3 regions of the Streptomyces sp. NPDC056480 genome follow, and region 2 is predicted to be linked to each of the others. Evidence: riboswitches for the same ligand, from Rfam matches in the RefSeq annotation. Region 2 holds a riboswitch; each other region holds the start of a gene.
What was found. Region 2 has a riboswitch for cobalamin ahead of ACFQ79_RS28590 (ribonucleoside-diphosphate reductase subunit alpha). Riboswitches for the same ligand answer to the same signal wherever they lie in the genome.
Positions count from the first base shown of each region.

Region 1: linked by a shared signal. The riboswitch ahead of ACFQ79_RS14080 (prenyltransferase/squalene oxidase repeat-containing protein) and the one ahead of ACFQ79_RS28590 (ribonucleoside-diphosphate reductase subunit alpha) in region 2 are both predicted to bind cobalamin.
Region 3: linked by a shared signal. The riboswitch ahead of ACFQ79_RS04775 (CoA-acylating methylmalonate-semialdehyde dehydrogenase) and the one ahead of ACFQ79_RS28590 (ribonucleoside-diphosphate reductase subunit alpha) in region 2 are both predicted to bind cobalamin.

Region 1 covers NZ_JBHTSA010000025.1:37,975-47,341, forward strand. The annotation lists gene ACFQ79_RS14050 (TetR family transcriptional regulator) at 1-565, shown strand, start outside; gene ACFQ79_RS14055 (hypothetical protein) at 713-1,252, opposite strand; gene ACFQ79_RS14060 (hypothetical protein) at 1,352-1,951, opposite strand; gene ACFQ79_RS14065 (ferredoxin) at 2,055-2,288, opposite strand; gene ACFQ79_RS14070 (aldehyde dehydrogenase) at 2,288-3,751, opposite strand; gene ACFQ79_RS14075 (MBL fold metallo-hydrolase) at 3,974-5,032, shown strand; cobalamin riboswitch at 5,064-5,200, shown strand; gene ACFQ79_RS14080 (prenyltransferase/squalene oxidase repeat-containing protein) at 5,277-6,533, shown strand; gene ACFQ79_RS14085 (SCO2322 family protein) at 6,530-7,264, shown strand; gene ACFQ79_RS14090 (energy-coupling factor transporter transmembrane component T) at 7,272-8,396, shown strand; gene ACFQ79_RS14095 (ABC transporter ATP-binding protein) at 8,393-9,367, shown strand, end outside.
Region 2 covers NZ_JBHTSA010000081.1:14,788-24,154, reverse strand. The annotation lists gene mctP (monocarboxylate uptake permease MctP) at 1-1,551, shown strand, start outside; gene ACFQ79_RS28600 (hypothetical protein) at 1,634-2,245, shown strand; gene ACFQ79_RS28595 (GNAT family N-acetyltransferase) at 2,289-2,789, shown strand; cobalamin riboswitch at 2,831-2,976, shown strand; gene ACFQ79_RS28590 (ribonucleoside-diphosphate reductase subunit alpha) at 3,109-5,487, shown strand; gene ACFQ79_RS28585 (ribonucleotide-diphosphate reductase subunit beta) at 5,487-6,503, shown strand; gene def (peptide deformylase) at 6,573-7,208, opposite strand; gene ACFQ79_RS28575 (hypothetical protein) at 7,276-8,256, opposite strand; gene ACFQ79_RS28570 (HD-GYP domain-containing protein) at 8,336-9,367, opposite strand, start outside.
Region 3 covers NZ_JBHTSA010000005.1:172,832-182,198, forward strand. The annotation lists gene metE (5-methyltetrahydropteroyltriglutamate--homocysteine S-methyltransferase) at 1-2,011, shown strand, start outside; gene ACFQ79_RS04755 (enoyl-CoA hydratase) at 2,068-2,853, opposite strand; gene mmsB (3-hydroxyisobutyrate dehydrogenase) at 2,850-3,770, opposite strand; gene ACFQ79_RS04765 (enoyl-CoA hydratase/isomerase family protein) at 3,767-4,873, opposite strand; gene ACFQ79_RS04770 (acyl-CoA dehydrogenase family protein) at 4,870-6,021, opposite strand; gene ACFQ79_RS04775 (CoA-acylating methylmalonate-semialdehyde dehydrogenase) at 6,018-7,517, opposite strand; cobalamin riboswitch at 7,748-7,927, opposite strand; gene ACFQ79_RS04780 (aminotransferase class I/II-fold pyridoxal phosphate-dependent enzyme) at 7,981-9,367, opposite strand, start outside.

The DNA.
Region 1 (9,367 bases), on a different contig from region 2:
ACGGCGCCGCCGCATCCTGAACGCCAGCGCCCAGCTCGCGGCGCGGGGCGGCTTCGACGCCGTACAGATGCGGGAGGTCGCCGAGGCGGCCGGGGTGGCCCTGGGGACGCTGTACCGCTACTTCCCCTCCAAGATCCACCTGCTGGTCGCGACGATGCAGGACCAGCTCCAGCACATGCACACGACCCTGCGGAAGCGGCCGCCGGCGGGCGCCGATCCGGCGGAGCGGGTGGCCGAGACGCTGATGCGGGCCTTCCGCGCGCTCCAGCGCGAGCCGCAGCTCGCCGACGCGATGGTGCGGGCGCTGACATTCGCGGACCGCGGGGTGAGCCCCGAGGTCGACACGGTGTCGCGGCTGACGACGGCGATCATCCTGGACGCGATGGGCACGGAGCACCCGACTCCGGAGCAGCTCTCGGCGGTCCGGGTCATCGAGCACACCTGGCACTCGGCGCTGATCACCTGGCTGTCGGGGCGTGCCTCGATCGCGCAGGTGAAGATCGACATCGAGACGGTCTGCCGGCTGATCGACCTGACGGCCCCGGAGGCCGCGGCACGCCGCTGACGGGTCGCGCCGCTGCCGGGACGCCTTGCTGCCGGGTCGCCTTGCCGACCGGACGCGCCGCCGACGGCCGGTCGATCTCGCCGCCCACGAGACGCACCCGCGCCCCCGGCGGCCGACGTGCCGGGGGCGCGGGGGGGTGCCGGTGGATCAGGACGACGGCGTGGCCTTGTTGGCCGCCGCGAGGGCCGCCGCGCACTCCGGGCTGCTGTCGACGGCCACGAACATGACCAGCTTCAGCGGGCCGGCGGAGTGGTTGCTGGCCTGGAGCTGCCAGCTGCTCTTCTTCAGGGACTTGATCACCGAGCCGCCCTGCTCGGTCTTCCGCTCCTCGTTCCAGCCGCCCTTGTTCAGGGTCGCGACCGTGTCCGCGTAGGACTTCGCCGGGTCCTTCGCCTTCGCGGCATCGGCCGTCCAGCTGACCATGCAGTCCTTGGCCTCGGCCGGAATCTGCTCGCCCGAGCCGTCCTGCGTGAAGCCGGCCGCGGTCGCCGCGCCGGTGAGCTCCTCGGTGACCGCGGCCCCGGTGAGCCGCTCACCGCCGGAGCCGCCGGAGCCGCCCGTCGAGGACGCACCGGCCGAGGAACCGGCCGAGGTCGAGCCGCCCTTGTCCGCGCCGCCCTCGCTTCCGCAACCGGCGACCAGCAGCACCACACCGGCGGCCGCGGCCACCATCTTCGCCTTGCGCACAACACTCCCAATGACGCACGTACGACGGCCTCTTGCCCCCGTTTTCAAGGGCACAGTTTTGCACGTGGGAACGGGCGGCGGGCGCAACGACGCCTTTCGTCAGCCCTGTTCGGCGTCCTCTCCGAACAGGGACTTCTTCTCCTGCTCGGTGAAGCGATTCATGCACGCGTTCTCCGTCGCCCGCAGGGAGATCATCTCCATGGTCAGCGACTTCCGCATGCCGGTGTGGCGGGCGTACAGCGTCCAGCCCCGCTTCCTGAGCGTGTGCTGGAGCATGGTGCCGCCCTTGTCGTCGAGCTTCTCCACCTGGCGCTCGCCCTGGACCCAGTCCTCGGCGACGAGCGCCGTGACCGCCTTCTCGAGGGCGCCGCGCGATCCGTCGACGGGCGGGCCGACGTACTGCCAGGAGGCGGTGCAGGCGAGGACGCGCTCCTGGAGCCGCTCCTGGTCCGTGGACGGGGTGGGGCGCGGCGTGGAGCCCGTCGGGACCGGCCCGCCGGCCCCCGGCAGGTCGGACTTCGGCAGCCCCGCCTGCTTCACGGCGGCGACGATCTCGGCGTGCGCCGCCTCACGGCCGAAGGCCGGGGCGGCGGCCCCTCCCCCAGCGCCGGTCCCGCATCCGGCCCCGAGGACCACCGCCGCCGTCGCACTCGCGACCGTCGCCCACCCTCTGCCCCGGCCCCTGCCCCGACCCCGCATGACTGCCCCGCTCCCTGCGCGTACGTACGTGTGCCGAGGGAGTCTCACACACGCGGTACGCGCAGGTCGCGGCGGTTCCGGCGGCCCGGGGCCGGCGGCCCGGCTACTCCTCCGGCGGGAAGACCGGCTCCCCGCCCTCCGCCAGAGTGATCATGATGGCCTCCACCGGGCACCCCTCGGCCGCCGCGAGCAGCTTCTCCCCCGCGTCCGACTCCGGTTCGCGTGCGTGGGACTGCCGGGCGGTGTCGAGGCGGAAACCGTCCGGGGCGTGGTTCACGCACATGCCGGAACCGATGCAGACGCTCCGGTCGACCTCGACGTGCCAGCGGTCCCCCATCACGCGCCGCCCTCGTAACCGGCCGGCAGGTGGATCATCTTGTGCTCCAGGTACTCCCCGAAGCCCTCGGGCCCGAACTCCCTCCCCAGTCCGGAGTTCTTGTAGCCGCCGAACGGGCCGAGCATGTCCAGGCTGAAGGTGTTGACGTTGAAGGTGCCGGTGCGCACGCCGCGGGCGAAGTCGATGCCGCGCTCCACGTCCCCGGTCCAGACGCTGCCGCTGAGCCCGAAGTCGGAGTCGTTCGCGAGGCGCAGGGCCTCGGCCTCGTCCCCGTACGGCAGGAGACAGATGACCGGTCCGAAGATCTCCTCGCGGGCGATCCGCATGGAGTTGTCGACGCCGCCGAAGAGCGTCGGCTCGACGTACCAGCCCCGTTCGAGCCCGGCCGGCCGGCCGCCGCCGGAGAGGACCTTGGCGCCCTCCTCCTGGCCGATCCGGATGTAGTCGAGCGAACGCTGCTGCTGCCGCTGGGCCACCAGCGGCCCGACCTGGGTGGCGGGGTCGAGCGGGTCGCCCACGACGAGCGCGCCGGCCGCCGCGGCGAAGGCCTCGGCGATCTCCTCGTACCGGGAGCGGGGGACGAGGATCCGGGTCTGCGCGACGCACGCCTGGCCGTTGTTCATCCAGGCGGCCGGGACGATCCCGGCGACGGCGGTCGCGAGGTCGGCGTCGGGCAGGATCACGGCGGCAGACTTCCCGCCGAGTTCGAGGGTGACGCGGGTGAGGTTGCGGGCGGCGACCTCCATGACGCGCTTGCCCGCGGCGACCGAACCCGTGAAGGAGACCTTGTCGACGCCGGGGTGCCCGACGAGGTACTCGCTGACCTCGCGGTCGGCGGGCAGGATGCTGAGCACGCCCTCGGGCAGCCCGGCCCCGGTGGCGATGTCGGCGAGGATGTACGAGTCGAGCGGCGACTCCGGCGAGGGCTTGAGGACCACCGTGCAGCCGGCGAGCAGCGCGGGCCCCAGCTTGGCGGCGGCGGTGAACTGCGGCACGTTCCACGGGACGACGGCCGCGACCACCCCCACCGGCTCGCGCCGGACGAGCAGCGGGCCGAGGACGCCGCCGCGCCGCTCCTCGTAGGTGAAGTCGCGGGCGACGGTGATCGCCGCGTCCCAGACCATCATCGCGCCGAGCGCCTGGGCGAGGACGGACCAGGAGTACGGGGAGCCGTTCTGCGCGCTGATGGACCGGGCGATCTCCTCGTGGCGTACGGCGATCGCGTCCTTGATGCGGCTGACGACGGCGATCCGCTCCTCCACCGTCATCCGGGGCCAGGGCCCTTCGTCGAAGGCCCGGCGGGCGGCGGCCACGGCCCGGTCGACATCGGCGGTGGAGGCGTGCGGGACGCGCCCGATGACCTGCTCGGTGTGCGGGGAGACGACCTCGATGACGTCCTCGCCGAGCGGGTCGGTCAACTCCCCGCCGATGAACAGCTTTCCGTGCTCCACAAGCTCGGTCATGACCGCCGCCTTCATGAGGAGATGTTGTCCCTGACGATGCATCAGAACTGATACCAGTTCTAGTTATCGAGGGCAATGCTCCGGACGGACCCCGGCCGCGCCCGCGCCCCGCCCCCTCCCGGCCATGGCCGAAGTCCTGTTCCCCCGGGCTACACCTGACGTATCGTCAGTTCCAGATACGGAGAACGCGCGCCCCGCACCGCCGCGGAGAGACGAGGACCCATGCCCGCTCCACAGGGACCGCTGCCCCAGGTGACCGAGCACGGCGGAGGCGTCTGGTCGCTCCGGGTGCCCATCCCCGACAACCCGCTCGGCCACACCCTGGTCCACGTCCTCGACACCGACCGCGGCCCGGTCCTCGTCGACACCGGCTGGGACGACCCGGCCTCCTGGACCGAACTCACCGGCGGACTCGCCGCGCTGGGCATCGACGTGCCGGACGTCCACGGCGTCGTCATCACCCACCACCACCCCGACCACCACGGCCTGTCCGGCAAGGTCCGCGAGGCGTCCGGGGCCTGGATCGCCATGCACGCCGCCGACACCGACGTCGTACGCCGCACCCGGGACGCCGAGCCGGGCACCTGGCTCGACTACCTCGCCCGCAAGCTCGCCGCCGTCGGCGCCCCCGAGGACCACCTCGTCCCGCTGCGGGCCGCCCGCACCTCCGGCCGGCTGCGCACCCTGCCCGGGCTGCGCTCCGCCCTCCCCGACCGGGAGATCGCCCCCGGCGAACTCCTCGACCTCCCCGGACGGCGACTGCGCGCGATCTGGACCCCCGGCCACACCCCCGGCCACGTCTGCCTCCACCTGGAGGAGGAGCACCCCTCCCGGCTGCCCGGCCACGGCCGGCTCTTCTCCGGCGACCATCTGCTGCCCGGGATCACCCCGCACATCGGACTGTACGAGGACCCCGACGACTCCACCGTCACCGATCCCCTGGGCGACTACCTCGACTCCCTCGAACGCATCGGCCGCCTCGGCGTCGCCGAGGTCCTCCCCGCCCACCAGCACGCCTTCACCGACGCCGCCGGCCGGGTCCGCGAACTCCTCGACCACCACGAGGACCGGCTCACCGGACTCCTCGACCTGCTCGCCACCCCGCTCACCCCCTGGCAGCTCGCCGTGCGGATGGAGTGGAACCGCCCCTGGGACCAGATCCCCTACGGCTCCCGCAACATCGCCGTCAGCGAGGCCGAGGCGCACCTGCGCCGCCTGGTGAAACTCGGCCGCGCGGAGGCGGTGCAGGGGACGGACCCCGTGGAGTACGTGGCGGTGTGAGGCACCTCGCACCCGCCGGGCCGCGGGCCTACGGGCCGGTAGAGTGGGCGGGTCGTCATCATGCCCGTACGGGGGGAAGCCGGTGCGAATCCGGCACTGACCCGCAACCGTGAACGACCCCTACAGGGGAGTCGTGAGTCGGAATGCCCCGTCCGGGACGTGACCGCCGGCACCGTCGAGGAATACGGAGCCGGAGCCTGGTGCCCCTGAGGCGTGCCGGTGCCCGGCCGCAGGAGAGGGCCCCATGAACACCGTCCGCCGCGGCGCCACCGCGCTCGCAGCCGCCACCGTCCTGCTCGGCACCGGAGCGGCCGGGGTGGCGGGAGCGGCCAGCACCGCCCCCTCCCCCACGCCCTCCGCCGTCACGATCCCGGACGGTCTGTACGGCACGAACGACCCGACGTACGACGGTGTCTGGCGCCAGTCCCAGGCCTTCCTCGCCCAGCGCGCCACCGGTTTCCAGCCCGCCGACAAGTCCGTGGAGTGGCTGCTCGGCCAGCAGTGCGCGGACGGCTCGTTCAGCTCGTACCGCGCCGACGCCACGACGCCCTGCGACGCGAAGACCATGCGGGACACCAACGCCACGGCGATCGCCGTGCAGGCACTCCGGGCGGTCCGGAAGCAGTCGGCCTCCCCCGAGACGGTCGACAAGGCCGTCAAGGCGGGCTCCGACTGGCTGCGCACCGTCCAGAACAAGGACGGCGGCTGGGGCTACAGCCCGGGCGGCGCCAGTGACGCGAACTCCACCTCGGTCGTCGTCGGCGCGCTCGCCGCGACGGGCGTGCGGCCCGGCTCGTTCACCTCCGCCGAGGGCCGTACGCCCTACGACGCGCTCCTGTCCTTCGCGCTGCCCTGCACGGACAAGGAGGGCCCGGGGGCCTTCGCGTACCAGCCCGACAAGGCCGGCAAGCTCCTCGCGAACGCCGACGCCACCGCCGCGGCCACCCTCGCGGGCCTCGGCAAGAGCGTCGTCGCCACCAAGGCCTCGCCGGAGCAGCCGCCGGTCTGCAACGACCTGTCGAAGCCGACGATCGAGCGGGCCGCGCTCAACGGCGCCTCCTACCTGGCGAAGGCCCTCGCGAAGACCGGCCACCTGACCCTGCCGCCGATGCCGGGCGCCACCGACACCACCGAGCAGCCCGACATCGGCAACACCGCCGACGCCGTCGTCGCGCTCGCCGCGTCCGGCGCCTCGAAGGAGGCGAAGCCCGCCGTGGAGTGGCTGGAGAAGAACTCCGCCGCCTGGGCGAAGAAGGGCGGCCCGGCCGCGTACGCGCAGCTGATCCTGGCCGCGCGGGCGACGGAGACGGACCCGCGCGAGTTCGCTGCGGCGGACCTGGTGGAGCAGCTCAACGCCACCGGCCCGGCGCCGAAGACGCCCGACACCTCGGCCTCGTCCACGAGTGACGACGAGGGCGGCTTCGACATCTGGTGGATCATCGGCATCGGCACGGTCGTCGGCGTCGGCATCGGCTTCCTCGTGAGCGGCCGCAAGAAGTGACCGCCTCGCGAGGCGACGGTGCGCGAGGAACCGGTGCACGAAGGCGTGGCTCCCGTGCCGCGGGAGCCGCGGCCGGGGCGCTTCTGACGCTCGGCTCGGTCGTGGCCGCGGCGGCCCCGGCGCAGGCCGCCGGCTACCGCTACTGGTCGTTCTGGGAGAGCGACGGCGGGAAGGCCTGGACGTACGCCACCCAGGGTCCGGCGACCGCACGCCCCGCCGACGGCGACGCGATCGGCTTCCGCTTCGCGATCAGCAACGGCACGAACGACACCTCCCGGCCGTCCGTCGCCCCCGACTTCACGAGGATCTGCGGGGGCGTGGAGAAGAAGGACGGCACGAAGCGGGTCGCGGTCGTCGTCGACTTCGGCGGCCCGGCGGACGCGCCGCCCGGCGAGACCCCGCCGGAGAAGCGGGTCGAGGCCGGCTGCGCGCAGGTCCGTGAGGACGCGACGGGCGCGGAGGCGCTCGCCGTGGTCGCGAAACCGCTGCGGTACGACGGCGCGGCCATGCTGTGCGGCATCGCCGGCTACCCCGCGCGGGGCTGCGGCGAGCCGGTCGCGGAGACCGCTGGGACCGGTGGGACCGGGAAGACCCCGGCGTCGGCCGCGCCGAGCGCGTCGGCGACCGCCGGCGAGGAGGGCGGGGGCCCGTCCTTCGGCGTGCTCGCCGGCGGGGCGGCCGTGCTGGCCCTGGGCGGGGCGGCGATCTGGAAGGCCCGCCGGCGCGGATGAGCCCGGTATGAAGGTTCCTGACGTCCTCCGTGCCCCGGAGGCGAGCCGGTCCAACGCCCTGCACGCCGGGGCGTGGTGGGTGTGGGCGCTCGGCCTGGCCGTCGCCGCCTCCCGCACGACGAACCCCCTCCTCCTCGGCCTCCTCGTCGGGGTCGCGGGCTATGTCGTGGCGGCCCGCCGTACGGACGCGCCCTGGGCGCGCTCGTACGGCGCGTTCGTGAAGCTCGGCCTCTTCGTCGTCTTCCTGCGGGTCGTCTTCTCGCTGCTGCTCGGCTCCCCGATCCCGGGGACCCACCTGCTGTTCACGCTGCCCGAGGTGCCGCTGCCCGAGTGGGCGCAGGGGGTGCGGATCGGGGGGCGGGTGACGGCCGAGCAGCTGGTGTTCGCGCTGTACGACGGCGCGAAGCTGGCGACCCTGCTGATCTGCGTGGGCGCGGCGAACTCGCTCGCCAACCCGGCGCGGCTGCTCAAGTCGCTGCCGGGCGCGCTGTACGAGGCCGGGGTCGCCGTCGTCGTGGCGATGACCTTCGCGCCGAACATGGTCGCGGACGTGGTGCGGCTGCGTACCGCCCGACGCCTGCGCGGCCGCCCCACGGGCGGGGTGCGGGCGGTGCTCCAGATCGGGCTTCCGGTCCTGGAGGGGGCCCTGGAGCGGTCGGTCGCGGTCGCCGCGTCGATGGACGCGCGCGGCTACGGCCGGACGGCGCAGGTCCCGGCCTCGGTACGCCGCACCACGAACCTCCTGACCCTGGGCGGACTGCTCGGAATCTGCGCCGGTACGTACGGGCTCCTCGCGGCGGAGGGCGCGGGATACGGGCTGCCGCTGCTCGGCGCCGGGCTGGTCGCGGCCATGGCGGGGCTGCGGCTCGGCGGCCGCCGGACGGTCCGCACCCGGTACCGGCCGGACCGCTGGGGGGTGCGGGCCTGGCTGGTCGCGGGGTCCGGGGTGGCGGTGGCGGTCCTGATGATCTGGGCGAACACGTACGCGTCCGAGGCGCTGCACCCCGGGGTCGTACCGCTGGAGGCTCCGGAGCTGCCGCTCTGGCCGGCGGTGTCGATCCTGGTGGGCCTGGTGCCGGCGTTCGTGGCCCCCGTACCCGCGACAGCTCCCGCTGCGAAGGAGAAGGCGTGATCCGCTTCGAGAACGTCTCGGTGACCTACGAGGAGGATGCCGAGCCGACCCTGCGGGACGTGAACCTGACCGTCCCCGAGGGCGAGCTCGTCCTGCTCGTCGGCCCTTCGGGCGTCGGCAAGTCGACCCTCCTCGGCGCGGTCTCCGGCCTCGTCCCCCACTTCACCGGCGGCACCCTGACCGGCCGGGTCACGGTCGACGGCCGCGACACCCGCACGCATCCGCCGCGCGAGCTCGCGGACCTGGTCGGCACGGTCGGCCAGGACCCGTCCGCGCACTTCGTCACCGACACCGTCGAGGACGAGCTGGCGTACGGCATGGAGTCCCTGGGCCTCGCGCCCGGCGTCATGCGGCGCCGGGTCGAGGAGACCCTGGACCTGCTCGGCCTCGCGGAACTCCGCGACCGCCCGATCGCGACGCTCTCCGGGGGCCAGCGCCAGCGGGTCGCGATCGGCTCGGTCCTGACCCCGCACCCGAAGGTCCTGGTCCTGGACGAGCCGACGTCGGCGCTGGACCCGTCGGCGGCGGAGGACGTCCTGGCGGTGCTGCAACGGCTGGTGCACGACCTGGGCACGACGGTGCTGCTCGCGGAGCACCGCCTGGAGCGGGTGGTGCAGTACGCGGACCAGGTGCTGATGCTGCCGGAGGGCGTGATGGGCGCCCCCGCCGAGATCATGGCCGTGTCGCCGGTGCATCCGCCGGTGGTGGGGCTGGGGAGGCTGGCGGGGTGGGACCCGTTGCCGCTCACGGTGCGGGACGCGCGTCGGCGGGCCGGCGAGATGAAGGGGCGGCTGGAGGGGCGGGCCCCTGCGGGGCCGGCGGGATTCTCAGCCCGTCCGGCGTTCGAGGAGCGGGGTCCGGGGCGGAGCCCGGTTCCCGGGAAGGGGCGGGGTGGGGGACTCGACCTGTTCAAGCGGCGCCGTACCCCGTCCGCACCCGCCACCCCCACCACGACCCCCCTCGTCCTCGCC
Region 2 (9,367 bases):
TTCCTCGCCTCGCGCTGGCGCAAGGCCGAGAACGAGAACAGCCTCGACGAATGGGGACTGGGCGGCCGGTCGTTCGGCACCTGGGTGACCTGGTTCCTGCTCGGCGGCGACCTCTACACCGCGTACACCTTCGTCGCCGTCCCGGCGGCCATCTACGCGGCGGGCGCGGCCGGCTTCTTCGCCGTGCCGTACACGATCCTGGTCTACCCGCTGATCTTCACCTTCCTGCCGCGCCTCTGGTCGGTCTCGCACAAGCACGGGTACGTCACCACCTCGGACTTCGTGCGCGGCCGCTGGGACTCCAAGGGACTCTCCCTCGCGGTGGCGGTCACCGGCATCCTCGCCACCATGCCGTACATCGCGCTCCAGCTCGTCGGCATCCAGGCCGTCCTGGACGTGATGGGCGTCGGCGGCGGCGAGACCACCCACTGGTTCATCAAGGACCTGCCGCTGCTCATCGCCTTCGGTGTCCTCGCGGCGTACACGTACTCCTCGGGTCTGCGCGCCCCCGCGCTCATCGCCTTCGTCAAGGACACCCTGATCTACATCGTCATCGCGGTGGCGATCATCTACATCCCGATCAAGCTGGGCGGCTTCGACGAGATCTTCGCCAAGGCGGGCGAGGCGTACGCGCAGACCAACCCGGCGACCGGCAAGCCGCGCGGCTCGCTCGTCCCCGGCGAGGCGGGCCAGTGGACGTACGCGACGCTGGCGCTCGGCTCGGCGCTCGCGCTCTTCATGTACCCGCACTCCATCACGGCGACGCTGTCGTCCCGGAGCCGTGAGGTCATCCGCCGCAACACCACGATCCTGCCGCTGTACTCGCTGATGCTGGGCCTGCTCGCGCTGCTCGGCTTCATGGCGATCGCCGCCGGGATCCAGGTGAAGAACGGCCAGCTCGCCATCCCGCAGCTCTTCGAGACGATGTTCCCGGACTGGTTCGCGGGCGTCGCGTTCGCCGCGATCGGCATCGGCGCGCTCGTACCGGCCGCGATCATGTCGATCGCCGCGGCCAACCTCTTCACCCGCAACATCTACAAGGACTTCATCAAACCGGACGCCACCCCGGCCCAGGAGACCAAGGTCTCCAAGCTGGTCTCGCTGCTCGTGAAGGTCGGCGCGCTCGCCTTCGTCCTCACCATGGACAAGACGGTCGCGATCAACTTCCAGCTGCTCGGTGGCATCTGGATCCTGCAGACCTTCCCGGCGCTCGTCGGCGGTCTCTTCACCCGCTGGTTCCACCGCTGGGCGCTGCTCGCCGGCTGGGCCGTCGGCATGATCTACGGCACGGTCGCCGCCTACGGGGTGGCCAGCCCGACCCAGAAGCACTTCGGCGGCTCCTCCGCCGAGATCCCGGGCATCGGCGAGATCGGCTACATCGGTCTGACCGCCTTCCTCCTCAACGTCCTCGTCACGGTCGTCCTGACCTTCGTCCTCAAGGCCGTCAAGGCCCCCGAGGGCATCGACGAGACCTCCCCGGAGGACTACACGGCCGACGCCGGCGACGCCGGGGTCAAGAAGCTCCCGAAGGTCGGCGCCGAGACCCACTGACCCGCCGCCGGACCCGACGAAGGCCGCCCTGCCTCCCCCGAGGCATGGCGGCCTTCGCCGTCCCCGCGCGAGGATGCGGGACATGCGCACCGGACCACGACTCACCCTGCTCCCACTGCTCCCGCTCGCCCTCGCCCTCGCCGTCACCGGCTGCGGCACCGAGACGCCGGGCGGCGGCCCGACGCCCCACCCGGCCGAGCTGGACGCCCGCGCCCGCTGGGCACAGACCGACAAGGACCATGTGTACGTCACCGAGGCCGAGGGCTTCGAGGCCTCCCGGATGGCGTCGGGGGTCATCGGCGACGACGGCTTCCAGGTCACGTACCTGCGGAAGGACGGCGTCCGCCTGACCGTCTCCGCCGAGCGCCGCCCGTTCACGGAGAAGGAGTGCGCCGCGGCGAACACCGCCGGACCTGACGGCTGTGTCCGGGACGGCGACCACTGGTACCTGCGCTCCGCCGGGCAGCACGCGTACGTGCGCACCGAGAACGGGCTGCGCGTCGAGGTCGCCGCCCCGCTCACGGTGGACCGGAAGGCACTCCGGGGCGCCGCCGAGCGCACCCACCGCGCCGGCGCCGCCGAGCTCGACGCCGTCCTGCCGGAGCGGACGGGCGGCGGACAGCCCGTCGAGCGGGGCGATCTGCCGCCGGTGGGCGACGGCGCCCCCGACAACTCGGTGGGGGCCGGTGGCTGAGACCCGCTGGGGTCCTCCGGGCGGCCGGAGGCACACTGCCCTCATGGACTTCACGATCAGGGCGGTACGGCCCGAGGACCACGAGACGCTCGGTGAGCTCACCGCGGGGACCTATCTGAACGACGGGCTGCTGAAGTACGGGGCGGAGGACTCGTATCTGCACGTGCTCCGTGACACGGCCCGGCGGGCGCGCGAGAGCGAGGTGCTCGTCGCCGAGGACGCCGACGGACGGCTGCTCGGCGGGGTGACCTTCGCCACCGGCTCCACTCCGTGGGCGGACATCGCGATCGAGGGCGAGGCCGAGTTCCGGATGCTCGTGGTCTCCCGGGAGGCCCGCGGCCGGGGCGTCGGAGAGGCCCTCGTACGGGCCTGTATCGAGCGCGCACGGGCCCTCCCCGGGTGCCGCCGCATCGTGCTCTCCACGGACGCCACGATGGTCTCCGCGCACCGGATCTACGAGCGTCTGGGCTTCCTCCGCACCCCGGACCGGGACTGGGAGCCGATCCCCGACCATCGCCTGCGCACCTACTCCTTGGAGTTCTGAGCCGGGGGGCGACACAACATGTGGGGGGTGCCGCACGGGGCGCCCCCCACATGTATGCTCGTCCTCGCTGTCGACGCAGGGGAATCCGGCGCGAATCCGGAACTGTCCCGCAACGGTGTGCTTCGTACGGATACGACGTATTCGGGCGAGGTGAGTCCGAGGACCTGCCGGCAGCGCATCCGGTCCGTCCGTTCCGGGTGCCAATGACGTCCGGGCCTCGCGGAGTGGGCCGGTGGAAGCGTCGCGTCCGGCGTTACGGATGCCCGTCTGCCCGCCTTCCCCCGCCGCGGCCCCGAGCCGAGCGAGGGAGAGCCCCCACGTGACCATCGCGCCCGCCGATCCGGCTTCCGCCGAGGCTTCCGCGGTCGAGAGCGACGGCCCCGGGACCGTGCTGCTGCGGACCCTGACCGACCTCACCGCCGATCTCCCCGACACCGACCCCGGCAAGGTCGCCGCCGCCGCGCTCCGCGGCCGCAGCGCCGTCGCGGACGACGCGGAACTGCGCGAGCTGGCCACCGAGTCGGCCGCCGGTCTGATCGCCGAGGACCCGGCGTACTCCCGGCTCGCCGCCCGGCTCCTGACGATCACGATCGCCGACGAGGCCGCCGGTCAGGGCTCGTTCTCCTTCTCGGCCTCCGTCGCCGTCGGTCACCGCGAGGGTCTGATCGCCGACCGCACCGCCGAGTTCGTGGCGCTGCACGCGGACCGGCTCGACGCGACGATCGACGCGGCCGCGGACGACCGCTTCGGCTACTTCGGCCTGCGCACCCTCTACTCGCGCTACCTGCTGCGCCACCCGATCACCCGCAAGGTGATCGAGACCCCGCAGCACTTCATGCTCCGCGTGGCCTGCGGCCTCGCCGAGGACGACAGCGTCCGCGCGCTCGACGAGGTCGCCGCCCTCTACCGCCTGATGAGCCGGCTCGACTACCTGCCGTCCTCCCCCACGCTCTTCAACTCCGGCACCCGCCACCCCCAGATGTCCTCCTGCTACCTCCTGGACTCCCCGCAGGACGAGCTGGACTCCATCTACGACCGCTACCACCAGGTCGCGCGCCTCTCGAAGCACGCGGGCGGCATCGGCCTCTCCTACTCCCGCATCCGCGCCCGCGGTTCGCTGATCCGCGGCACCAACGGGCACTCCAACGGCATCGTGCCGTTCCTGAAGACCCTCGACGCCTCCGTCGCCGCCGTGAACCAGGGCGGCCGCCGCAAGGGGGCCGCCGCCGTCTACCTGGAGACCTGGCACGCGGACATCGAGGAGTTCCTTGAGCTCCGCGACAACACGGGCGAGGACCAGCGCCGTACGCACAACCTGAACCTGGCGCACTGGATCCCGGACGAGTTCATGCGCCGGGTCAACGCCGACGCCGACTGGTCGCTGTTCTCCCCGGCGGACGTGCCCGAGCTGGTCGACCTGTGGGGCGAGGAGTTCGACGCCGCCTACCGCAAGGCCGAGGCGGCGGGCCTGGCCCGCAAGACGATGCCGGCCCGCGACCTGTACGGCCGGATGATGCGGACCCTGGCCCAGACCGGCAACGGCTGGATGACCTTCAAGGACGCCTCGAACCGGACGGCCAACCAGACCGCCGAGCCCGGCCACACCGTCCACTCCTCCAACCTCTGCACGGAGATCCTGGAGGTCACCGACGACGGCGAGACCGCGGTCTGCAACCTGGGCTCGGTCAACCTCGGCGCCTTCGTCGTCGACGGCGACATCGACTGGGAGCGCCTCGACTCCACCGTCCGTACGGCCGTCACCTTCCTCGACCGGGTCGTCGACATCAACTTCTACCCGACCGAGCAGGCGGGCCGCTCCAACGCCCGCTGGCGGCCGGTCGGCCTGGGCGCGATGGGCCTCCAGGACGTCTTCTTCCAGCTGAAGCTGCCGTTCGACTCCGCCGAGGCCCGCGCGCTGTCCACCCGTATCGCCGAGCGCATCATGCTCGCCGCGTACGAGGCCTCCACCGACCTCGCCGAGCGCAACGGTCCGGTCCCCGCCTGGGACAAGACCCGCGCCGCCCGGGGCGTGCTGCACCCCGACCACTACGACGTCGAGCTGAACTGGCCGGAGCGCTGGGCCGCGCTGCGCGAGCGGATCGCCGCCGTCGGCATGCGCAACAGCCTCCTCCTCGCCATCGCGCCGACCGCGACGATCGCCTCGATCGCCGGTGTGTACGAGTGCATCGAGCCGCAGGTCTCCAACCTGTTCAAGCGCGAGACGCTCTCCGGCGAGTTCCTCCAGGTCAACTCGTACCTGGTCGACGAGCTGAAGGCGCTCGGCGTGTGGGACGCGCAGACCCGTGAGGCGCTGCGCGAGTCCAACGGCTCGGTGGCCGGCTTCACCTGGGTCCCGGCCGAGGTGCGCGAGCTGTACCGCACGGCGTGGGAGATCCCGCAGCGCGGTCTGATCGACATGGCCGCCGCCCGGACGCCGTTCCTGGACCAGTCGCAGTCGCTGAACCTGTTCCTGGAGACGCCGACGATCGGCAAGCTGTCGTCGATGTACGCGTACGCCTGGAAGCAGGGTCTGAAGACGACGTACTACCTGCGCTCCCGCCCGGCGACCCGGATCGCCCGCGCCGCCCAGGCCGCGACGCCCGCCGCAGCCACCATCCCCGTCCAGCAGGCGGCGCCCGACGCGGACGCCCTCGCCTGCTCCCTTGAGAACCCCGAGTCCTGCGAGGCCTGCCAGTAATGAGCTCCAACGAAAAGAAGAACCTCCTCGACCCGGGCTTCGAGCTGACCCTCCGTCCGATGCGCTACCCGGACTTCTACGAACGCTACCGGGACGCGATCAAGAACACCTGGACCGTGGAGGAAGTCGACCTCCACTCGGACGTCGCCGACCTCGCCAAGCTGACGCCGGCCGAGCAGCACATGATCGGCCGTCTGGTCGCGTTCTTCGCGACGGGCGACTCGATCGTCTCCAACAACCTGGTCCTGACGCTCTACAAGCACATCAACTCCCCGGAGGCGCGCCTGTACCTGTCGCGCCAGCTGTTCGAGGAGGCCGTGCACGTCCAGTTCTATCTGACGCTGCTCGACACCTACCTGCCCGACCCGGACGACCGCGCCGCCGCGTTCGACGCGGTCGAGGAGATCCCCTCCATCCGCGAGAAGGCGCAGTTCTGCTTCAAGTGGATGGACTCGGTCGAGAAGATCGAGCGCCTGGAGACGGCCGCCGACCGCCGCCGCTTCCTGCTCAACCTGATCTGCTTCGCCGCGTGCATCGAGGGCCTGTTCTTCTACGGCGCCTTCGCGTACGTGTACTGGTTCCGGTCCCGCGGTCTGCTGCACGGCCTCGCCACCGGCACCAACTGGGTGTTCCGTGACGAGACGATGCACATGAACTTCGCCTTCGAGGTCGTGGACACCGTCCGCAAGGAGGAGCCGGAGCTCTTCGACGACGCGCTCCAGCAGCAGGTCACGGACATGCTGAAGGAGGCCGTCGAGGCGGAGCTGCAGTTCGGCCGCGACCTGTGCGGCGACGGCCTGCCGGGCATGAACACCGAGTCGATGCGCGAGTACCTCCAGTGCGTCGCCGACCAGCGCCTCCAGCGCCTCGGCTTCGCCCCGGTGTACGGCTCCGAGAACCCGTTCTCGTTCATGGAGCTCCAGGGCGTCCAGGAGCTCACGAACTTCTTCGAGCGCCGCCCGTCCGCCTACCAGGTGGCGGTCGAGGGCTCGGTCGACCTGGACGAGGACTTCTAGGATCCCGTCGTACGTGAAGGGCCCCGAACTCGGTCGAGTGCGGGGCCCTTCACGTACGCGTACCGGAGATCAGGCGTTCGGCACCGTCTCGTAGCGCGGGGTGCCCTCCTCCATCTGGCGCAGGGCGTCCTTGCGGTCCCGCTTGGAGAGGCGGTCGATGTACAGGTAGCCGTACAGGTGGTCCGTCTCGTGCTGGAGGCAGCGGGCGAAGTAGCCGGTGCCCCGCACCTTGATCGGGTTGCCCTGGGCGTCCCGGCCGTGGACCTCCGCGTAGTCGGGGCGGGCCAGCTCGGCGTAGGCGGTCGGCACCGAGAGGCAGCCCTCGTTGGACTCGTCGAGGACGCGCAGCTCGGCCGGGAGCTCCTGGAGGACCGGGTTGATCACGACACCGGTGTGCCGGACGCCCTCGTCGTCGGGGCAGTCGTAGACGAAGACCTTGAGGTCGACACCGATCTGGTTCGCGGCGAGGCCCACGCCCTCGGCGGCCTTCTGGCTCGCGAACATGTCGTCGATGAGCGCCGCGAGCGAGTCGTCGAACTCGGTGACGTCCTTGCACTCCTTGTGGAGCACCGGGTTGCCGACCACCGTGATGGGGCGGGCGGTGCCGCGCTCACGGTGGGCGAGCTCGCGTGCCTCGCAGTCCTCCGTGTCCACGACGAAGCCGTCGTTGACCACCGTCTGCTCGTCCGTCTCCTGCTGCGCCATGTCCGGCCGCGCCTTCCTGAAAACCCGATTCCGTCGAGAGACAGCCTACGGGCCCGGCGGGGAAGCCTCAGCAGACCTCTTCGAGATCCCGCCACTCACGGCTGTCGGGGCTGTCCGCCACCCAGCCGTCGAGGAGCCCGCGCACCAGGCCCGCCGGGGCCGCGATGCCGCACTCCCGCTCCGGGACCCACAGCTCGCCCGGCGAGCGGTGCCCGAGCGGCCCGGGGTGGCCCGGCTCGCTGTGGTCGTGCGGGTCGGAGTGCTCGCCCTCGCCCTCGGCGCTCGGCATGGTCGACTCGGAGCAGGCACGACAGAGCAGCCGTACGGAGGACGACCAGTCCTCGGCGGCGAAACCTGCTTCCGCGGCGAGCTGCTCCAGCGCGTCCCGGTCGGCCTCGGTGGCCGCCTCCAGGAGGACCACCCAGGTGGGGACGGGTGAGGGGGCCCACAGCTCGATCTCGTCGAAGACCGGGTAGGAGGGGCCGGCGGTGGTGGTGCGCTCGCCGTTCGGCACGCCGTCGTGGAGGACGACCTCGCCCCAGCGGCGCCCGGAGGACGGCAGCGGGATGGAGAGGACCTCGATCCGGGCCGGGTCGAGCCGGCGGCCCCACACGACCTCGGCCTCGCCCTCGGGCGACAGCCGGACGGCGGCGCTGCCCAGCTCCATCCCGGCGGGCTCACCGGTGCCCGCGGCGGCTCCGGGGACCTTCAGTCCGTAGGCCTGCCAGGCGCGGCGGGCCAGCGGCCAGTCCTGGAGCGCGGTCGCCGCGATGCCCACGTTCCACCAGTCGGGGGCGCCGCTCTCCTTGTCGAGCAGCGCGACGGCGCGGAGCCCGGCGGCGCGCGCCTGCTCCCAGTCGTGCCGGAACTTGTGCAGCAGCGCCAGGTTGAACCAGGACTCCGAGAGCCAGGGCTCCAGGTCCGCCGCGCGCGTCAGGAGCGCGCCCGCGTCCTCGTACCGGCCGTCGCCGATCAGCGTGAACGCGCGGTCGGTGGCCTGCCGCCATGAGGCGGAGGGCCGATGCCGTACCTTCCCGAAGATCTTCACGATTCCCGCCTGCCGGTCGCTTCACCCTCTTGTTCGCATCCAACCATGCCCGGTCGGACGCGCGCTCATTACCCATGGGTTACCCAGTCGCGACGGAGGTCACCCCAGCCGCTCCGCCCCGCGCCAGGACCCTGGCCAGGCATTCGACGACATCCGGGTGATGATCGCGGGCGGTGCCGAGCCTGAGCCGCTCCAGGGCGTCGAGGGCGGCGCCCGCGCCCTCGCCTCCCGCGAGATCGTCGTAGGCGTTCACGGTCCGGACGATGCGGGCGGGCAGCGGCTGCTCTCGGTACGGGTCGGCCTGGCGCTCAACGACGACGGCGACGGCCTCGGGGACACCGGTCATGCGGACGACCTCGGCGCCGAGGAGGGCGATCCGGCGCTGCTCCTCGGCAGGCAGGAGGGCGGTGGCGCCGCCCGCGACGGGGTCGACGAGGGAGAGCTGGCCGATGTCGTGCATGAGCGCCGCGTGCTCCAGGACGGCCAGCTCGGTGCCGGAGAGGCCCAGCTCGCGTCCGACGGCGGCGCTGAGTGCGGCCACCCGGCGGGTGTGGCCGGGCGGGGTGCAGCCGGCGATCTCGGTGGCGCGGGCGAGCGAGGCGATGGTCTGCCGGTTGACCGTGCGCACGGCGGCGTACCGCCGGAAGGAGACCTGGGTGAGCAGCAGCGGCACGGCGAGCACGGGCAGCGCCCAGAGCCCGGCGGCGGCCACGCCGAGCGCCATCACGGTGCCGGTGGCGCCGACGGCGGAGCCGATGCCGAGGAGGGCGCGCAGTTCGTCGCGGAGGAGGGGGCCGTACGGGAACCCCGTGCGGGCGCGGAGCACGAGGGCGGCGAGGACCGCGTCGCACAGGGCGGTCAGGACGAGCAGCAGGACGAGGAAGAGGGCGTACGCGGGGCCCTGGCCGAGGTGCTCGACGACGGCCCCGGAGTTGTAGAGGGGCTGGAAGCAGAGCGCGGCGAAGCCGACGGTGAGGATGCGGCGGGCGATGTGGTCGAGGCCGGGCCCGCGGCCCCGGGCGATGTGGGGGACGATCCCGGCGAGGCCGGCGGCGACGACGACGGCGACGATCTGGAGGACGCCGTGGGTGGTGGCGGTCCCGGCGCTCGC
Region 3 (9,367 bases), on a different contig from region 2:
GATGGCCCGCGGCACCCAGGACGTCGCGCCGCTGGAGATGACCAAGTGGTTCGACACCAACTACCACTACCTGGTGCCCGAGCTGGGACCCGACACCGTGTTCACCGCCGACTCCCGCAAGCAGGTCGCCGAGCTGAAGGAGGCCCTCGCGCTCGGCCATGCCGCCCGGCCGGTGCTCGTCGGCCCCGTCACCTACCTGCTGCTCGCCAAGCCCGCGCAGGGCGCGGCTCCGGACTTCGAGCCGCTGACCCTGCTGGACCGTCTGCTGCCGGTGTACGCGGAGGTGCTCGCCGATCTCCGCGCGGCCGGGGCCGCCTGGGTGCAGCTGGACGAGCCCGCGCTGGTGCAGGACCGGACACCGGCGGAGCTCGACGCCGTCGCCCGCGCCTACCGTCGACTGGGCGGCGCCACCGACCGACCGAAGCTGCTCGTCGCCTCCTACTTCGGGCGGCTCGGGGACGCCCTGGGCGTGCTGGCCAAGGCGCCGGTCGAAGGGCTCGCCCTCGACTTCACGGACTCGGGCGCCGCCAACCTGGACGACCTCGCCGGCGTCGGCGGGCTGCCCGGCAAGCGCCTGGTGGCGGGTGTCGTCAATGGACGCAACGTCTGGATCAACGACTACCAGAAGTCCCTGGGGACCCTCGGTACCCTCCTCGGGCTCGCCGATCGGGTGGACGTCGCCGCCTCCTGCTCCCTGTTGCACGTGCCGATCGACGCCGCCGCCGAGCGGGAGATCGATCCGCAGATCGCCCGCTGGCTCGCGTTCGCCCGCCAGAAGACCGCGGAGATCGCCGTCCTGGCGCGCGGGCTCGCCCAGGGCACGGACGCCGTCGCGGCCGAACTCGCCGCGAACCGCGCCGATCTGGCGTCCCGAGCCGGGTCCGCGCTCACCCGGGACCCCGCCGTGCGGGCCCGTGCCGCCGCCATCACCGACGCCGACGGGCGGCGCTCGCAGCCGTACCCGGTACGGACCGTGGCCCAGCGGGCCCAGCTGGGCCTTCCGCTGCTGCCGACGACGACCATCGGTTCGTTCCCGCAGACGGGCGAGCTGCGCGTCGCGCGGGCCGATCTGCGGGCCGGCCGGATCGACGCCGCCGGTTACGAGGAGCGGATCAAGGACGAGATCCGCGAGGTCCTCTCCTTCCAGGAGAAGACGGGGATCGACGTCCTGGTGCACGGCGAGCCCGAACGCAACGACATGGTGCAGTACTTCGCCGAGCAGCTCACCGGCTATCTGGCCACCGAGCACGGCTGGGTCCAGTCCTACGGCACCCGCTACGTGCGGCCGCCGGTCCTGGCCGGGGACATCTCCCGCCCCGAGCCGATGACCGTGCGCTGGACGACGTACGCACAGGCGCAGACGTCGAAACCGGTCAAGGGCATGCTGACCGGTCCGGTGACCATGCTCGCCTGGTCCTTCGTACGGGACGACCAGCCGCTCGGGGACACCGCGCGGCAGGTGGCGCTCGCGCTGCGCGACGAGGTGAACGACCTGGAGGCGGCCGGGACTTCGGTGATCCAGGTCGACGAACCCGCGCTGCGCGAGACGCTTCCGCTGCGCACCGCCGAGCACGCCGCCTATCTGGCCTGGGCGACCGAGTCCTTCCGCCTCACCACCAGCGGCGTGCGGCCGGACACCCAGATCCACACCCACATGTGCTACGCCGAGTTCGGGGACATCGTCCGGGCCATCGACGACCTCGACGCGGACGTCATCAGCCTGGAGGCGGCCCGCTCCCACATGCAGGTCGCCGACGAACTCGCCGAGCACGGCTACCCCCGCGAGGCCGGACCCGGCGTCTGGGACATCCACTCCCCGCGCGTCCCGAGCGCCGGGGAGGCGGCCGCCCTTCTCCGCAAGGGACTTGAGGCCATCCCCGCCGAGCGCCTCTGGGTCAACCCCGACTGCGGGCTGAAGACCCGCGGCTGGCCGGAGACCCGGGCCTCGCTGGAGAACCTCGTCGCGGCCGCCCGTGAGGTGCGCGCGGAACTGGCCTCCGGGAGGCCCTGATCCCGTGGGTCCGGGCCGGGCGCCGTCGGCGCCCGGCCCGGGCACGGGGCCGTCCGTCAGCGGTGGGTGAAGTCCGGGCGCCGCTTGTCCACGAAGGCGGACATGCCCTCCTTCTGGTCGGCGGTCGCGAACACCGCGTGGAACAGCCGGCGTTCGAAGCGGACGCCCTCGGCCAAGGTGGTCTCGAAGGCGCGGTCGACGGCCTCCTTGGCCATCATGGCGACCGGCTTCGACATCCCGGCGACGGTCTCGGCGACAGCGAGGGCCTCGGAGAGGAGCGCGTCGGCCGGGACGACCCGGGACACCAGACCGGCCCGTTCGGCCTCGACGGCGTCCATGGTGCGGCCCGTCAGGCAGAGTTCCATGGCCTTGGCCTTGCCGACGGCTCGGGTGAGCCGCTGGGATCCGCCGATGCCCGGGATCACGCCCAGCTTGATCTCGGGCTGGCCGAAGACGGCCGTGTCGGAGGCGAGGAGGATGTCGCAGAGCATCGCCAGCTCGCAGCCGCCACCCAGGGCGTAGCCGGAGACGGCCGCGACGGTGGGGGTACGGAGGTTGCCGAGCCGGTCCCAGGCGGTGAACCAGTCGGTGAGGTACATGTCCATGTACCCCTGGGGCTGCATCTCCTTGATGTCCGCTCCGGCCGCGAAGGCCTTCGGGGAGCCGGTGAGGACGATGCAGCCGATGTCCGGGTCGCGGTCGAGCGCCTCGGTGGCGGCCACGACCTCGTGCATGACCTGGAGGTTGAGGGCGTTGAGCGCCTTCGGCCGGTTGAGGGTGAGCAGCGCGGTGCGGCCGCCCGTACGCTCGACGGTGATCGTCTCGTGGTCGGTGCCGGTCATGCGGTGGTCGTTCCCTTCGGTGCGTCCGCGGCCGTGTCGCGGAGGACGTGGACGATGCCGGAGAAGTCCTGGGCCGCGCCGTCGCCCGCCGCGAAGGCGGCGTACAGCTCGGCGGCGCGCGGGCCGAGCCCGGCGTCGATGCCGGCGGTGCGCAGGGCGTCGGCGGCGAGTCGGAGGTCCTTGGCCATGAGCGGGGCCGCGAACCCCGGGCGGTAGTCCCGGTTGGCCGGGCTCGCCGGAACGGGCCCGGGGACGGGGCAGTTGGCGGTGAGCGCCCAGCACTGGCCGGAGGCGGTGGAGGCGACGTCGTAGAGGGCCTGGTGCGAGAGGCCGAGGCTCTCGCCGAGGACGAAGGCCTCGCTGACGGCGATCATCGAGATGCCGAGGATCATGTTGTTGCAGATCTTGGCGGCCTGGCCGGCGCCCGCGCCTCCGCAGTGGACGGCCCTCCTGCCCATGACGGCCAGCATCGGTTCCGCCCGGGCGAACTCCGCCTCTCCCCCGCCGGCCATGAAGGTGAGGGTGGCGGACTCGGCGCCCACCACTCCGCCGGAGACGGGGGCGTCCAGGGCGATGTGTCCGGCGGCGGTGGCCGCCTCGTGGGCGGCGCGCGCGTCGGCGACGTCGATGGTGGAGCAGTCGATGAACAGCGTGCCGGGCTTCGCGGCCGCGAGGAGGCCCTGGTCGCGGTAGAGGGCGAGGACGTGGCGCCCCGTGGGCAGCATGGTGATGACGACGTCCGCCTCGCCGGCGGCCGCGGCGGCGGACTGCGCCGTCTCCACACCCGTCGAGGAGGCTGTGGTCATCGCCTCGGGGACGAGGTCGAAGCCGAGGACGCGGTGGCCGGCGGCGGCCAGGTTGGCGGCCATCGGGCCGCCCATGCGGCCGAGGCCGACGAAGGCGATGACGGGGGTCACCAGGGCACCTCCTGGAACGAGTCGGTGACGGCGGGGAGCCGCAGTTCGCGGTCGGCGCCGAGCGGGGCGAAGTACCGCGCCACGTCCTCTCCGGTGACGTCGGCGAGGGCGGCGGGCGACCAGCGGGGATCGCGGTCCTTGTCGATGACCTGGGCCCGGATGCCCTCGGCCAGGTCGGGCGAGGTGAGCGCCGCGCACGAGACCCGGTACTCCTGTTCGAGGACCCGTTCCAGCGGGCCGAGCCCGCGGGCCCGCCGCAAGGCGGTCAGGGTGACCTTGAGGGAGGTCGGGGACTTGGCTGCCAGCGTGGCGGCGGCCTCCTCGGCGGCCGGCACGCCGCTCGTGAGGAGCCGGTCCACGATCTGCTCGACCGTGTCGGCGGCGTAGCAGTGGTCGATCCACTCTCGGTGGGAGGCCAGTCGCCCGGGCGGCGCCTGCTCGACGTGTGCCGCCAGGGCGTCGTGCACGGAGGTCCGCGCGAGCGCCGCCGTCAACCGGTCGAGCCGCTCGGACGGTACGTAGTGGTCGGCGATGCCGCAGAGCAGGGCGTCGGCGGCGCCGACGGCCGAGCCGGTCAGGGCCAGGTGGGTGCCCAGTTCGCCGGGCGCCAGCGCGAGGAGGTAGGTGCCGCCGACGTCGGGGACGAAGCCGATTCCCGTCTCGGGCATGGCGACGCGGGAACGTTCGGTGACGATCCGTACGGTGCCGTGGGCGGAGACGCCGACGCCCCCGCCCATGACGATGCCGTCCATGAGGGCCACGTACGGCTTGGGGTAGCGGGCGATCAGGGCGTTGAGCCGGTATTCGTCCCGCCAGAACTCGGCGGACTCGGTGCCGCCCACCCGGGCGTCCTCGTAGATGGCGCGGATGTCGCCGCCCGCGCACAGTCCGCGTTCCCCGGCCCCGGAGATCACGACCGTCTCGACGGCGGGGTCGTCCCGCCAGGCGGTGAGGGCCTGCTCGATCCTCCGCACCATGCCGTGGCTGAGCGCGTTCAGGGCCTTGGGGCGATTGAGGATCAGCCGGCCGGTGCGCCCCTCGACGCGGACGACGACCTCTTCGTCGCCGGTCGTGTGGTCGCCCGTCGTGTGGTCGCCGGTCATCGCAGGTGCTCCGTCAGGCCGCGGGCGACGATGACGTTCATGATCTCGTTGGTTCCTTCCAGGATCCGGTGGACCCGCAGGTCCCGGACGATCTTCTCGATGCCGTACTCGCTCAAGTAGCCGTATCCACCGTGGAGTTGCAGCGCCCGGTCGGCGACCGAGAACCCGGTGTCGGTGGCGAACCTCTTGGCCATGGCGCAGAGTTGGGCCGCCTGCGGGTCACCCAGGTCCAGGGCCTCGGCGGCCTGCCGTACCAGCGCGCGGGCGGCCGTGAGTTCGGTGGCCATGTCGGCCAGCCGGAACTGCAGGGCCTGGGCGTCGAGCAGTCGCGCGCCGAAGGCCTCGCGGTCGGCGAGGTGGGTGAGGCTGCGGTCGAGGGCGCTCCGGGCGCCGCCGAGGGAGCAGGCGGCGATGCCGAGACGGCCGCCGTTGAGACCGTGCATGGCGATGCGGAAGCCTTCGCCCTCGGCGCCGAGGCGCCGGTCGGCGGGGATCCGCACGCCGTCGAGGACCACCTGGCGGGTGGGCTGGGCGTTCCATCCCATCTTGCGTTCGTCGGCGCCGAAGGAGACTCCGGGGTCGTCGCGCTCGACGACGAAGGCGGAGATCCCGCGGGGGCCGTCCCCACCGGTGCGGGCGAGGACGAGGTACACGTCGGAGACCCCGGCGCCGGAGATGAACTGCTTCACTCCGGTCAGGACGTAGTGCCCGCCGTCCCGTTCGGCGCGGGACCGCAGCGCGGCGGCGTCCGAGCCGGCGCCGGGTTCGGTGAGGCAGTAGCTGCCCAGGGTCTCGGCGGAGCAGAGGCCGGGCAGCCACCGGGCACGCTGGGCGGGGTCTCCGTACCGGTCGATCATCCAGGCGACCATGTTGTGGATGGAGAGGTAGCCGGCGATGGAGGGGCAGCCGGTCGCCAGGGTCTCGAAGACGAGGACGCCGTCGGCCCGGGTGAGTCCGGAGCCGCCGTGCTCCTCCCGTACGTAGACGCCGCCGAGGCCGAGTGCGGCGGCCCTGCGGATGACGTCGACGGGGAAGTGTTTGTCCTGGTCCCAGGCCACGGCGTGCGGGGCGAGTTGCTCCTGTGCGAAGTCCAGGGTGACTTCGGCGAGGGCGAGCTGGTCCTCGGTGAGGGTGGTCACGGCGCTCATCCCATCGTCGGGATGGTGAAGCTCGCGCCTTCCTTGACCCCGGAGGGCCAGCGCGAGGTGACGGTCTTGGTCCGGGTGTAGAAGCGGATGGAGTCGGGGCCGTGCTGGTTCAGGTCGCCGAAGCCGGAGCGCTTCCAGCCGCCGAAGGTGTGGTAGGCGACGGGGACCGGGATGGGGACGTTCACGCCGACCATGCCGGTGTTGACGCGGCGGGTGAAGTCGCGGGCGGTGTCGCCGTCCCGGGTGAAGATCGCCACGCCGTTGCCGTACGGGTGCTCGCTGGGCAGCCGCAGGGCCTCCTCGTAGTCCGCGGCCCGTACGACGCACAGGACGGGGCCGAAGATCTCCTCCTGGTGGATCCTCATCGAGGGGGTGACCCGGTCGAACAGCGAGGGTCCGGCGAAGAATCCGTCCTCGTGACCGGGGAGAGTGAACTCCCGTCCGTCTACGACGAGTTCGGCTCCCTCGGCGACGCCGATGCCGACGTAGCGGTTCACCCGGTGGAGGGCGTCGCGGCTCACGAGGGGACCGAAGTCCGCGTCCGGGTCGTCGGAGGTGCCGATCCGCAGGCCCGCGATGCGCTCCTTCAGCTTCGCGACGAGCGCGTCGGCGGTCTCCTCCCCCACCGGGACGGCGACGGAGATGGCCATGCAGCGCTCGCCGGCGGACCCGTAGCCGGCGCCGATCAGCGCGTCGGCGGCCTGGTCGAGGTCGGCGTCGGGCATCACGATCATGTGGTTCTTGGCGCCGCCGAAGCACTGGGCGCGTTTGCCGTGCGCGGCGGCGGTGGCGTAGATGTGCGCCGCGATCGGGGTGGAGCCGACGAAGCCGAGGGCCTGGACGCGGGGGTCTTCGATGAGGGTGTCGACGGCTTCCTTGCCGCCGTTGACGACGTTGAGCACGCCGGGCGGGAGCCCGGCCTCCAGGAACAGCTCGGCGAGCCGCAGGGGTACGGAGGGGTCACGCTCGGACGGCTTGAGGATGAACGCGTTCCCGCAGGCCAGGGCCGGTGCGGCCTTCCACAGCGGGATCATCGCGGGGAAGTTGAAGGGGGTGATCCCGGCGACGACTCCCAGTGGGCTGCGGAGCGAGTGCACGTCGATGCCGGTGCCTGCGTTGTCGGTGAACTCCCCCTTGAGGAGGTGCGGGATCCCGGCGGCGAACTCGACCACCTCCAGGCCGCGTTGAAGATCGCCGTGGGCGTCGGCGACGGTCTTGCCGTGTTCGGCGGAGAGCAGCCGGGCCAGGGAGTCCCTTTCGCCCTCGACGAGTTGGAGGAAGCGCAGCAGGACGCGTGCGCGTCGCTGCGGATTCCACCGGCCCCACTCCTGCTGGGCCGTCTCGGCGTCGGCGATCGCCGCCTCGGTGTCGACGCGTCCGGCCAGGGGGACCCTGGCCTGGACCGCGCCGGTGTTGGGGTCGTACACGTCGGCGAAGAGACCGGAGGTGCCGGTGGTGTGCTTTCCGCCGATGAAATGGGTGAGTTCGCGGACCATCGAAGCCTGCTCTCGTCAGGTGAGGATCCGAGGAGGGCGCGGCGAGGAGAGCGAGCACGGCACCGATCGGGGTGCGCGCACGCGGGTCCTCCCGCGGGACAGGGGGAGGCGAGGACGCCTCCGTCGAGTCACGAACGCGAGGACAGGGCCTCGGGGTTCGGGTACTCCGCCGGATCACCTGGGCCGTGGTCACGTACCGGTGCCATGCGTGTCTGCTCCATCCTCGTGGACAACACGGAACACCCCACGGCCGGTATCCTGACTCCCGGATCAGCGCGCGCTCTCCGGCCTTCCCGACGGATGGATTCCGTCAGTGGCCTCATCTGCTGAAGAGCACACTCCCCGGTCACAGTGGCGGGACCGCGCCGGATTCACACCGGCTTCCCTGCACCGCGGGCTTGTCCACGAACATATAGTTGGACGTCCTAGTAAGTCCACCCCCCACCCCGGGGGGGCGGGCGTCTCAGTCGACGACGCGCAGCCTGGTGACGCTCAGGTCGAGCGCCCCGCGGACATGGCCGTTCGGTGCGCTCGCGGTCCGCTGGAGGAAGCGCACGACCTCGGCTGTGATGACCTCGCCCGGCAGGACGTTGGGGATGCCGGGCGGGTACGCGGCCAGCGTGTCCGCGGAGATCCGTCCGACGGCCCGCTCCGCGGGCAGCACCCGGGTCGGGCTCAGAAACGCCTCGCGGGCCGTGAGCTTCGCGGGGCCGGGTACGGGCAGGTGCGGCACGGCCGCCGGGTCGGTGCCGGATCCGGTGAGCGGCGACGGCAGGGTGTGCAGGGCTTCGAGGAACCGGTCCGTGTCGGGGACGAAGCCCGCGCCGATCACGGCGACGATCGCCGCGTCGGTCGCCACCTCGACCATCACCCGGTGGTCCCGGAAGAGCAGCCGCCTGGCCTCGTGGCCCGTGATCCCGCCGGCGCGGGTGTCGAGGGCGATCCGCAGCGGATCGAAGCCGACGATGTCGGGGAAGGCGGGGAAGCCGTCACTCACCACCCTGAACCGGCCGAGCGCCCGCACGACGCCCCGGACCTCGTCGGCGGCCTCGACCGACGCCGCCGTCGCCACGGCGTCGGTGACCAGGCTCCTGCGCGCGAGATCCAGGGACGCGGTCAGCAGCGCACTGGCCGAGGTGGACTGCACCAGCCGGAACGCCCGGTCCACCAGCGCTTCGAGCCGGTCCGCGAACGGGCCTTCCGCCACGTGCAGCATCGCCGACTGCGTCAGGCTGCCCGCGAGCTTGTGCGTACTGGACGTCACCAGGTCCGCGCCCAGGGAGAGCGCGCCCGCGGGAAGCGCGGGGTGGAAGCCGAAGTGGGATCCCCATGCCTCGTCGACGATCAGGGGGACTCCGGCGGCATGGGCGGTGTCCGCGAGGGCGCGCACGTCGGCGACCGCGCCGAAGTAGCTCGGGGAGACGATGTACACGGCGGCCGCGTCGGGCGTCCGCTCCAGTGCCGCCGCCACGTCCGCGGCGGTCACGCCGTGGGCGATGCCCTGCTCGCGGTCGACCGAAGGCTGGACGAAGACCGCGTCCATGCCCGAGAGCACGAGCCCGTCGATCACGCTGGAGTGCACGCTGCGCTGCACGACGAGCGTGCGGCCCAGCGAGGGGGCCACCATCGAGGCGATCTGGTTGCCCTGCGACGCGCCGTTGGTCAGGAACCAGGTGCGCCGGGCGCCCCAGGCTTCCGCGGCGAGCGCGAGCGCCTTGTCGAGCGGGGTGTCCGCGCCGAGGTCGATGCCGTCGAGCAGCGGCGGGAAGTCCAGGGCCGTGACCCGCGAGCCGAAGAACCCGGCGAGGTCCGATCCTGGGGCGGCGGCATGGCCGGGGACGTTCAGCCTG